DNA from 3 places in the Saccharibacillus brassicae genome. Region 2 is predicted to be linked to each of the others. Evidence: predicted binding sites of a transcription regulator. Region 2 holds the regulator's gene; each other region holds the start of a gene.
The links. The regulator CtsR, encoded in region 2, represses protease genes until heat stress. The targets are predictions, from matches to a motif close to ATGGTCAATAAAGGTCAAACA.

Region 1 (3,278 bases), 870 kb from region 2:
CAACAGGTGTGCGAGCATTTTCGCATCGGTCAAGTCGTTGATTGCGACAACCTCGATACCTTGCACGTCTTGAATACGGCGGAAAGCCAAACGTCCGATACGACCAAATCCGTTAATTCCTACTTTTACAGTCATTGAACAGTTCCTCCTAAGAAAATGGTTTTTGAAGAAATGTTTTCATTTATTCAAGGCGTGTGTCTCCATATCGATGAAAACACGGCGCCATGAGTAACAAGTTCATCAGGCGCTCTCCAGCACCCGGACAATCTCCATCGCGGCCGCTTCGTCGATGACCAGAATGTCTTCCTGGCCGAACCGCAGCACCGCGTGGATCGCCTTCGCTTTCGATTTGCCGCCCGCAATGCCAAGAACGACGTCTGCCGCCTTGATATCGTCGAGCCTGAGTCCGAGCGTCAGCATGTTATGTACGACGCTGCCGCTCTCGTCGAAGTAATAACCGAACGATTCGGCTACCGCTCCCTTATCGCGAAGACCGTCGGTGGTAGCTTCGTCCAGCTTGCGCCTTCTAGCCATATCCACCGCGTTCCCGATCCCGTGCACAATGATGCGGGCGGTGCGGATCTCGCGAACGATTTCCTGGATGTTCGGGTCGTGTACGAGCGATTCGTACGCTTCCCGGCTCAAAAGATCGGGTACGTGCAGCAGCCGGTAATCGGCGCCGACGCGCTTGGCCATGTTGGAAGCGATCGTGTTCGCCTGGATTTCCAGGCTCTCGCCCAGTCCTCCGCGAGCCGGAACGAACCAGCTCCCCTTGAGGGGACCGTTGACCGGATAGGTCAGCTGCTCGGCCATTTCGGCCAGCGTCGTGCCTCCCGTTACGGCCACCACGTCTCCGCCCCGCATGACGCCGAGCAGCGCTTTGGCCCCGGCCTTGCCGAGTTCGCGCTTGGAGAGAGGCGATTCTTCGCAGTTCCCCGGAACGACCACGACTTTCTGGAGTCCGTAGAAACGGCGAATCTTCTCTTCCAGGTTGGACAATCCTACCAATTCCTTCAATACCGGTTCCAGACGCTCAAGAAGGAGTTGTCCGGCATCGCTGATCCGCATGCCCGCCGTGTCCGTTTCAATCAAGCCCTGCGCTTTCAGCAGATCGGTCTCGGCTCTCAGCACGCGTTCGGTCATCTGAAGGGAGTGGGCCAGCGTTCGGCGTCCCGTCGTGCCCGTCAGCATAATCTGATGCAGGATCGTATACCGTTTCTTGAGAGTTTCCATGAGATCGGGAAGCAGCTGCTGCTGAATTTCGAGAATGTTCTGCATGCGTTCCACCTCTGCAAACTTCGTCTGCCCGTATAATGTTGGACCAATGGACGATTATTGTCCCGGGAACACTTTTTATGTCCCACACCTAGTTTACCCAATTTGCCGCTGCGATGCAAGCTTTGCCCTGCGTATATTTTGCGCTTTTCCAATGTAGCCGACGGCCTACTAGATATGGGAAAAAGACATGCAGCAAGCGCATGATGTAGGGGTGTTTTTGTCCCCTTTTTCACAACTTTCTTAGGGCTTGCAATTTCTCTTGCTGCCTAGTATAATAATGATTGCTGCTGTTTGTAAGCGTGCGCCCGTGGTCCAATGGATATGACGTAGGCCTCCGAAGCCTGAGATCCAAGTTCGATTCTTGGCGGGCGCGCCATTATTTTTTACAGCATCCCGCCATTATTTTTTACAGCATCCCAGTGTATCGAAATGTTCCGTTAAGGGACAGCCCGTTATTATTTAACTGTATTTTTCATTCCTGACGCCGATATCGGCTATTTTTTTTGCATAAAGTTTGACTTTCTTTGACTTTATGTTTGGGATTGTTTATCATATGGGTAATACCAGCTAGACGTTTATCGGACCTTCGTTTGCGCAGGGTTCGACAGCTCATCCAGCCTGGGCATCCATTCCAATTCTAAGAGCGGAATCCATCCGTTCACAAGGAGGTTTTTCACTGTGGGTTACATTCCTATGGTCGTTGAACAAAGCAACCGCGGCGAGAGAGCGTACGATATTTACTCCCGTCTGCTGAAAGACCGCATCATCTTCCTCGGCACCGAAGTCAACGATGTCGTGGCCAACGCGATTATCGCACAGCTCCTGTTCCTCGAAGCGGAAGATCCGGAGAAAGACATCTACCTCTACATTAACAGCCCGGGCGGTTCGATCACGGCCGGCATGGCAATTTTCGATACGATGCAGTTCATCAAGGCAGACGTCTCCACGATCTGCGTCGGCATGGCCGCTTCGATGGGCGCATTCCTGTTGAACGCCGGCGCCAAGGGCAAGCGTTTTGCCCTGCCGAACAGCGAGATCATGATTCACCAGCCGCTCGGCGGCGCCCAGGGTCAGGCTTCGGACATCGAAATCCGTGCCCGCCGCATCCTCGCGCTGCGCGACAAGCTGAACCGCATCCTCTCCGAGCGTACCGGCCAACCGCTGGAACGCATCGAAAAAGATACGGACCGCGATTACTTCATGGAAGCTGCTGCGGCAGCCGAATACGGCATCATCGACAAAGTGATCGAGAAGCCGATTGCCGAAGCCGGCGTGAAGTAAACCGATTATCTCTTAAAAAAACAGCCGTCCGGCGCAAGCCGGACGGCTGTTTTGCGTAGATTGGCGCAACCCGGCGCTCATCAGCCTGGATTTGCGGTCAGTTACGGTCATCGCCGTGCCTGTATCGGTCATTGTCGTTCATTTGCGTTCATTAGGCGCGCATTTCGCAACCGTCCCGCCCGCTTTGCGTAATAGGTGCAGATACATAACCATTCGCACCTATATCCGAGGAGGACAATGCCCATGCAATTTCGCCATAACGATTTTCGCGTCTTCAGTTCGCTCCGCAGAGAAAATATGATCATCGAAGTCATTCAGGCCGGCGGCCTGCCGGAAAATTATAACGCCGAACTGGCCAAATCCGTAAACCATCACGATTCGGAACGGTTCGGCTGGCAGCAGGTGCGCATCCTGCTCGACGACTCTTCGGCCATTCTCGAAGCGGGCGCGCTCCAGTTCATGTTCGGCAATATCGAGATGGAGAACCGCTCCGGCGGCGTGGGCGGCTTCGCCAAGAAGTTCGTCGGCAGCGCCGTGACGGGCGAGACCGCGAGCAAGCCGGTCTACCGCGGCACGGGCGAAATCTATCTGGAACCCAAACGCAAAGACTTCACGCTGATCGAGCTTGCGCCGGGCGAAGAGATCATCGTGGACGACGGTCTGTTCTACTGTGCGGAAAACACGGTCAAAGTCGGCGTCGCCAAACAGGGCAATGCCTC
Region 2 (3,278 bases):
CCGGATCGATTAATCTCAAAGGCAAAAATCCGGAATTGAGCCAGCTGACCCATGTATACAAAAATACGGGACGGCGCGACGGTTCCGATAACAAGAACAGCGTGACGGTACTGGGCGCTTCGGACTTTGCGATTCGCGACGTGCGGATTATCGGCGCCGGCACGGCCGGCATTCTGGTCCGCGACGGTGCGACCGACGGCGTCATCGCCGGCAACGTTATCAAAAGCACCCGGGCCGACGGTATCCATATCACAGGCGGCAGCAGCCGCATCACGGTCGAAAACAATACGGTGAAGCAGACCGGCGACGACGCTATCGCCGTAGTCAGCTACCAAAAAGACGCAGCAGCGACGAGCGACATCGTTATTCGGGGCAACTCGGTCGGCTACGCATCCAAGGCGCGGGGCATATCGGTCGTCGGCGGAAGTTCGGTCACGATCGACAAAAACGCGATCAGCAACACGGAAATGGCCGGCATCTACATCGCGGTCGAACGACATTGGAATACGCGAAGCGTAAGCGGCGTGAACGTGAGCGGCAACAAGATCGTGAATGCGGGAACCCGTCCGACCGACGACCATCCGAACGTGCTGGTGTTCGCGGATCAGGGCAGCATCGACGAAGTCCGGTTTACCGGCAACCTGATTTCCGATTCGGTCAATGCGGGCATCGGTGTATGGGGAGACGGGCAAATCGGCAATATTTACTTCACGTCGAACCAGATCACGAATCCGGGCGGATCGGCCACGACGTTCAAAAAAGGCGAGATCCATGCCGAAGGCAACAGCGGATTCTAAGCGGAATTCACCATGGAACGGGGACTGCGGATTTCCGCGGTCTTTTTTTGCTTTCGATTTCCTGCGGCGCTTGGCAATTCAAAAAAACATGATATAATATATACAAAGTCAAAGAAAGTCAAAGTCAACGGAAAGAATATTCGTACAAGACTCTGTGACACGCCGCAAACGGACGGTGCCTCAAAAAAACCAGACGTTTCTTCCTTTTTGCGGAAGGGTTATTTTAAGAGTAGGCTCCACATCCGGACAATAGGCCGAGCGGCGGCTCAGGCAGATAGTGGAGGGTGGATCGATGCGTAATATTTCCGATATCATCGAACATTATTTAAAAACGGTACTGCAGGAAAGTCACGGAGGCATGATCGAGATTCAGCGCAACGATTTGGCCGATCGCTTTTCCTGCGTGCCTTCGCAGATCAATTATGTCATCAGCACGCGTTTTACGTTGGAAAAAGGGTATCTGGTCGAAAGCAAACGGGGCGGAGGCGGCTATATTCGTATCCAGCGGATCGATCTGCCGATGCATTCCGAGCTGCATGCCCACGTGCACGAGACGATCGGCAGCGAGATGAGCCAATCCGCGGCCGAAGGCTTGATCTACCGGCTGGTGGAGGCGAACCTTATCACCGGGCGCGAAGCGGCGCTGATGCGTTCGGCCGTTCTGCGCAATACGCTGCTGCTCAAGCTTCCTTACCGGGACGAGATGAGAGCGCGCATCATGAAGGCGATGCTGATCGCTTTGATGGGACAATCGGACTGACCGGAACTTTTGTTGTTCGGGCGTTTATTTTGCGAAGGAGGTGGGCGAGTGCTTTGTCAGGAATGCCAGCAGAGGCCCGCAACCCTGCATTTTACGAAGATCATCAGCGGCGAAAAAAACGAATTCCATATTTGTGAGCACTGCGCAAGGGAAAAAGGCGAGATGCTGCCCGGCCATTCCGGCGGCTTTTCGATCCACAATCTGCTGTCCGGCTTTCTCGATTTTGATATGGCCGGCAAAACGCAGTCCGGAAGCGCGGCGCAGGCTCCGCGGCTTCAATGCGAAGAATGCGGGATGACGTATGCGCAGTTCCGCAAAATCGGGCGGTTCGGATGCAGTTCCTGCTACAAGCATTTTGACGGCAAGATCGATCCGCTGCTCAAGCGCGTTCACGGCGGTACCGTGCATGTCGGCAAAGTGCCGAAGCGCGGAGGCGCCGACCTGCAGGTGCAGCGGGAGATCGAGGCGCTCAAGCAGGAGTTGCAGGAACGGATTGAAAAACAGGAATTCGAAACGGCCGCGCAGCTCAGGGACCGCATCCGCGAACTTGAACTGAAGCGGTCCCAGCGGTAGAGGAGGAACCGAACCATGTCGGATTTTGCGTTTACGGAACATGCGCTGAGCAGTTGGATGAAAGCCGAAGGCCAGGACTCCGATATCGTGGTCAGCAGCCGGGTGCGTATCGCGCGCAATTTGCGGGCGCTCCCGTTTCCGCTCGTGGCGAGCGAAGAGCAGGCCGAGGAAGTGCGCGTCCGGCTCGTCGAAGCGGCCGAACAGGCGTCAGGAGAGCTCGGGACGCTGCACGCGATCCGGCTCGACGAGCTGAACGAGATCGACCGGCAGGTGCTGGTCGAGAAACATCTGGTCAGTCCGGCGCTCGCCAACGAGTCGCAGGAAGCGGCCGTCGTCCTCAGCGACGACGAATCGCTCAGCATCATGGTCAACGAAGAAGACCATCTGCGTATTCAATGCCTGTACTCCGGCTTTCAGGTCAAGCGTGCCTGGGAGCGGGCGACGTCGGTGGACGACGTGCTGGAAGCTTACGTCGATTACGCGTTCGACGACCGGCGCGGGTATCTCACCAGCTGTCCGACAAACGTGGGCACGGGGCTCCGGGCGTCGGTCATGGTCCATCTGCCCGCTCTCGTCATGACCCACCAGATCGGCCGCGTCCTGAACGCGGTCTCCCAGGTGGGACTGACCGTTCGCGGCATCTACGGCGAAGGCAGCGAAGCGCAGGGGAATCTTTTCCAGATCTCCAACCAGATTACGCTCGGCCAGAGCGAAATCGAGATTGTGGACAACCTGGAAGGAATTGCGGCCCAGATCATCGAATATGAACGTCAAGCACGCAGCAGGCTCGTCGCGGAGTCCAAGATCCGGTTGTACGACCGGGTCATGCGCTCGTACGGCATTTTGACCCATGCCGCGATCATCGACGGCAAAGAAGCCGCTCAGCGGCTGTCCGATCTTCGGCTGGGCGTCGATCTGGGCTGGATCGAAAAGTTGACGACGACGCTGCTGAACGAGTTAACCATTTTGACGCAACCTCATTTCCTTCAGAAAACGTTCGGTGCTACAATGAATGCAGCGGAGAAAGACATGTACCGGGCGCAGCTGATCCGGGATAAGCTGGTCAAAAGCAAGGAATAATACCCGGTTCGGCGGTCGGATCCGTATTCGGCCTGGAGCTTACTACTTTGTGGAGGTGCTTTGTATAT
Region 3 (3,278 bases), 2.5 Mb from region 2:
CCGCATCTTCCCGAACGGCGACGAAGCAGAGCCGAACGAAGAAGGCCTTGCTTTTTATGACCGCGTATTCGCCGAACTGCAACAGCGCGGCATCGAGCCGCTCGTCACGATCTCCCATTACGAAGCGCCGTTCAGTCTGACCAAAATCTATAACGGCTGGTCCGATCGCCGCGTCATCGACTTCTACGTGAACTACTGCGAGACGCTGTTCAAGCGGTATAAAGGAATCGTCAAATACTGGCTGACCTTCAACGAAATCAATATCCTGACGATGCCTCTCGGCACGTTCCTGGCCGGCGCCATGATTCCGGAAAACGGCATGGAGCTGACGAACCCGGATTCCAGTACGGACCAAGCCCGCTTCCAGGCGCTGCACCACCAGTTCGTCGCCAGCGCCAAAGCGGTCAAGCTCGGCCATTCCATCGATCCCGACTTCAAGATCGGCTGCATGATCGCCTATATGTGCGCCTACCCGCTGACAAGCGATCCGGCCGACGTGCTGCTCGCGCAGCAAAAAGACAATATCGGCAACTTCCTGTGCGGCGACGTGCACGTGCGCGGACAATATCCGGGCTTTGCCAAACGTTATTTTGCGGAAAAAGGGGTGGAGCTCCTCTTCGAAGCCGAAGACGAACAGATCCTGCTCGAAGGCACGGTCGACTTCTACACGTTCAGCTATTACTCGTCCGTATGCGTCAGCGCCGATCCGGAGCAGGAGAAAATCGGCGGCAACATGTCGATGGGTCTCAAAAATCCGTATCTCAAAGCGAGCGCCTGGGAATGGCAGATCGATCCGCAGGGGCTGCGCTGGGTGCTCAACAACGTCTACAACCGCTACCGGCTGCCGATGATGGTCGTCGAGAACGGCCTCGGCGCCGTGGACGAAGTCGAAGCGGACGGTTCGATCCGCGACGATTACCGGATCGAATACCTGCGCGAGCATATCAAGGAAATGAAAGAAGCGATCATCGACGGCGTCGACCTGATCGGCTACACGCCGTGGGGCTGTATCGACCTCGTCAGCGCCGGCACCGGCGAGATGAAGAAACGCTACGGCTTTATCCATGTCGACAAGGACAATGAAGGCCAAGGCACGTTGAACCGTTCCCGCAAAGCCAGCTTCCATTGGTACAAACAGGTCATCGCAAGCAACGGCGAGACGCTTGCGACCGATCCGGAAGCCGCCGCGCAGAAGTAAGACCGGGTACGACGCGGAGGGATCGGCCGCGTGGTCGGCGGCCGGATCGGTGTGCCGCCCGTCTCGATCCGATCCGATCCGACCGGCAGTTCCCCGATACTTTGCTTGTCTCCGCTCGGCGCCTCGACACGTCCGCTCGACGTTTCTCCTGCGCGGTTCCGCGCGAACAGCCGCTTCCCCGGTTCTTCCGGGCGAAGCGGCTTTTTGGCGCGCAGCGTTAAGTCTTTTCGTGAGTCTAATGCCCCTTATTCCACCTTTCACAACAAACTTACTAAAAATAACCGAAAAACTATTGACTCTGGATGTAGATGCGGTATAATAAGGTCAAAGAAAGTCAAAGTCAGAGCAAAAGATCAAACTTTTGACTTTGCCGACTTCATTATCATCTATCCAAACCTATAAACTCACATTTGAAAGGGGCATGCCTTCATGCGCTGTCAACACTGTAACCAGAATCAAGCAACCGTCGGTCTCAGCCTCACGATTAACAATAAATCCGAGAAAATGTTCCTGTGCGAAGACTGCTATGCCAAAGTCAACGGCGGCGTGCCATTCACGGCGGGCTTCGGCTCTTCCGGTCCTTCCCCGTTCGAAGAAATGTTCCGCGGCTTCATGCAGTCGAATCAAGCGTCGAACGGCGCTTCGCAGCGCTCCGCGCAGCCTTCCGCCCAGGGCGGCAAACGCGGCGGCGGCCTGCTCGACCAGCTCGGACGCAATCTGAACGACGCGGCTCGCGGCGGCAAGATCGATACGGTCATCGGCCGTGACGAAGAAATCGACCGCGTGATCGAAATCCTCAATCGCCGGAACAAAAACAATCCGGTCCTGATCGGCGAACCGGGCGTCGGCAAGACGGCGATCGCCGAAGGGCTCGCGCTGCGCATTACGGAAGGCCAGGTGCCGTCCAAGCTGCTGAACAAGGAAGTGTATTCGCTGGACGTCGCTTCGCTCGTAGCCGGAACCGGCATCCGCGGACAGTTCGAAGAGAAGATCAAACAGCTGATCGCCGAGCTGGAACAGCGCGACAACGTCCTGCTGTTCATCGACGAGATTCATCTGCTCGTCGGTGCGGGTTCTGCGGAAGGTTCGATGGACGCGGGCAATATCCTCAAGCCGGCCCTGTCGCGCGGCGAGCTGCAGGTCATCGGCGCGACCACGCTCAAGGAATACCGCCATATCGAAAAAGACGCCGCGCTCGAACGCCGCTTCCAGCCGGTTATCGTGAACGAACCGACCGCCGAAGAGACGATTCTTATTCTCAAAGGACTGCGTCCGAAATACGAGCAGTTCCACGGCGTCCGCTACTCCGACGAGACGCTTGAAGCGTGCGTACGCTTGTCGAGCCGCTACGTGCAGGATCGTTTCCTGCCCGACAAAGCGATCGACCTGCTGGACGAATCCGGCGCGAAGCTGAACCTGCGCGCTTCGACCGGCGGCAGCGACGAGATCAAAACGCGCCTGGAGCAGATCAAGCTCGAGAAAGACGCGGCGGCCCGCGAAGAAGACTACGAACGCGCCGCCAAGCTGCGCGACGAAGAAGCCGGCCTGAACGCGCGGCTGAACGGCGAACCTTCCGGCGAAGACGTGCTTGAAGTGTCTGTCGAAGATATTCAGGCCATTATCGAACGCAAGACCGGCATTCCGGTCGGCAAGCTGCAGGCCGACGAACGCGGCAAGATGAAGAACTTGTCCGCCCGTCTGGAAAGCCGCGTCATCGGCCAGACCGAAGCGGTCGACAAAGTGTCCAAAGCGGTTCGCCGCGGACGGGCCGGACTGCGCAGCAGCGGCAAGCCGATCGCGTCCTTCCTGTTCGTCGGACCGACCGGCGTCGGCAAGACCGAACTGTCCAAAGCGCTCGCGGACGAACTGTTCGGCAGCAGCGAATCGATGATCCGCCTCGACATGAGCGAGTATATGGAACGCCACTCCGTGTCCAAGCTGATCGGCTCGCCTCCGGGCTACGTCGGCCATGAAGAAGCCGGACAGCTGACAGAGAAAGTGCGCCGCAATCCGTACAGCATCATCCTGCTCGACGAGATCGAGAAAGCCCACCCGGACGTGCAGCACATGTTCCTTCAGG

Region 1: clpP (ATP-dependent Clp endopeptidase proteolytic subunit ClpP) is a predicted target of CtsR. The motif match lies at 1,790-1,810, and genes of this name have one in related genera.
Region 3: FFV09_RS18165 (ATP-dependent Clp protease ATP-binding subunit) is a predicted target of CtsR. The motif match lies at 1,519-1,539, and genes of this name have one in related genera.

Annotation. Positions count from the first base shown of each region.
Region 1 is NZ_CP041217.1:2,711,302-2,714,579, reverse strand. It holds gene gap (type I glyceraldehyde-3-phosphate dehydrogenase) at 1-135, opposite strand, end outside; gene FFV09_RS11405 (sugar-binding transcriptional regulator) at 241-1,278, opposite strand; tRNA gene FFV09_RS11400 (tRNA-Arg) at 1,580-1,654, shown strand; gene clpP (ATP-dependent Clp endopeptidase proteolytic subunit ClpP) at 1,957-2,559, shown strand; gene FFV09_RS11390 (AIM24 family protein) at 2,803-3,278, shown strand, end outside.
Region 2 is NZ_CP041217.1:1,843,462-1,846,739, reverse strand. It holds gene FFV09_RS07860 (right-handed parallel beta-helix repeat-containing protein) at 1-797, shown strand, start outside; gene FFV09_RS07855 (CtsR family transcriptional regulator) at 1,090-1,557, shown strand; gene mcsA (protein-arginine kinase activator protein McsA) at 1,606-2,130, shown strand; gene mcsB (protein arginine kinase) at 2,146-3,210, shown strand; gene clpC (ATP-dependent protease ATP-binding subunit ClpC) at 3,277-3,278, shown strand, end outside.
Region 3 is NZ_CP041217.1:4,378,475-4,381,752, reverse strand. It holds gene FFV09_RS18170 (6-phospho-beta-glucosidase) at 1-1,198, shown strand, start outside; gene FFV09_RS18165 (ATP-dependent Clp protease ATP-binding subunit) at 1,628-3,278, shown strand, end outside.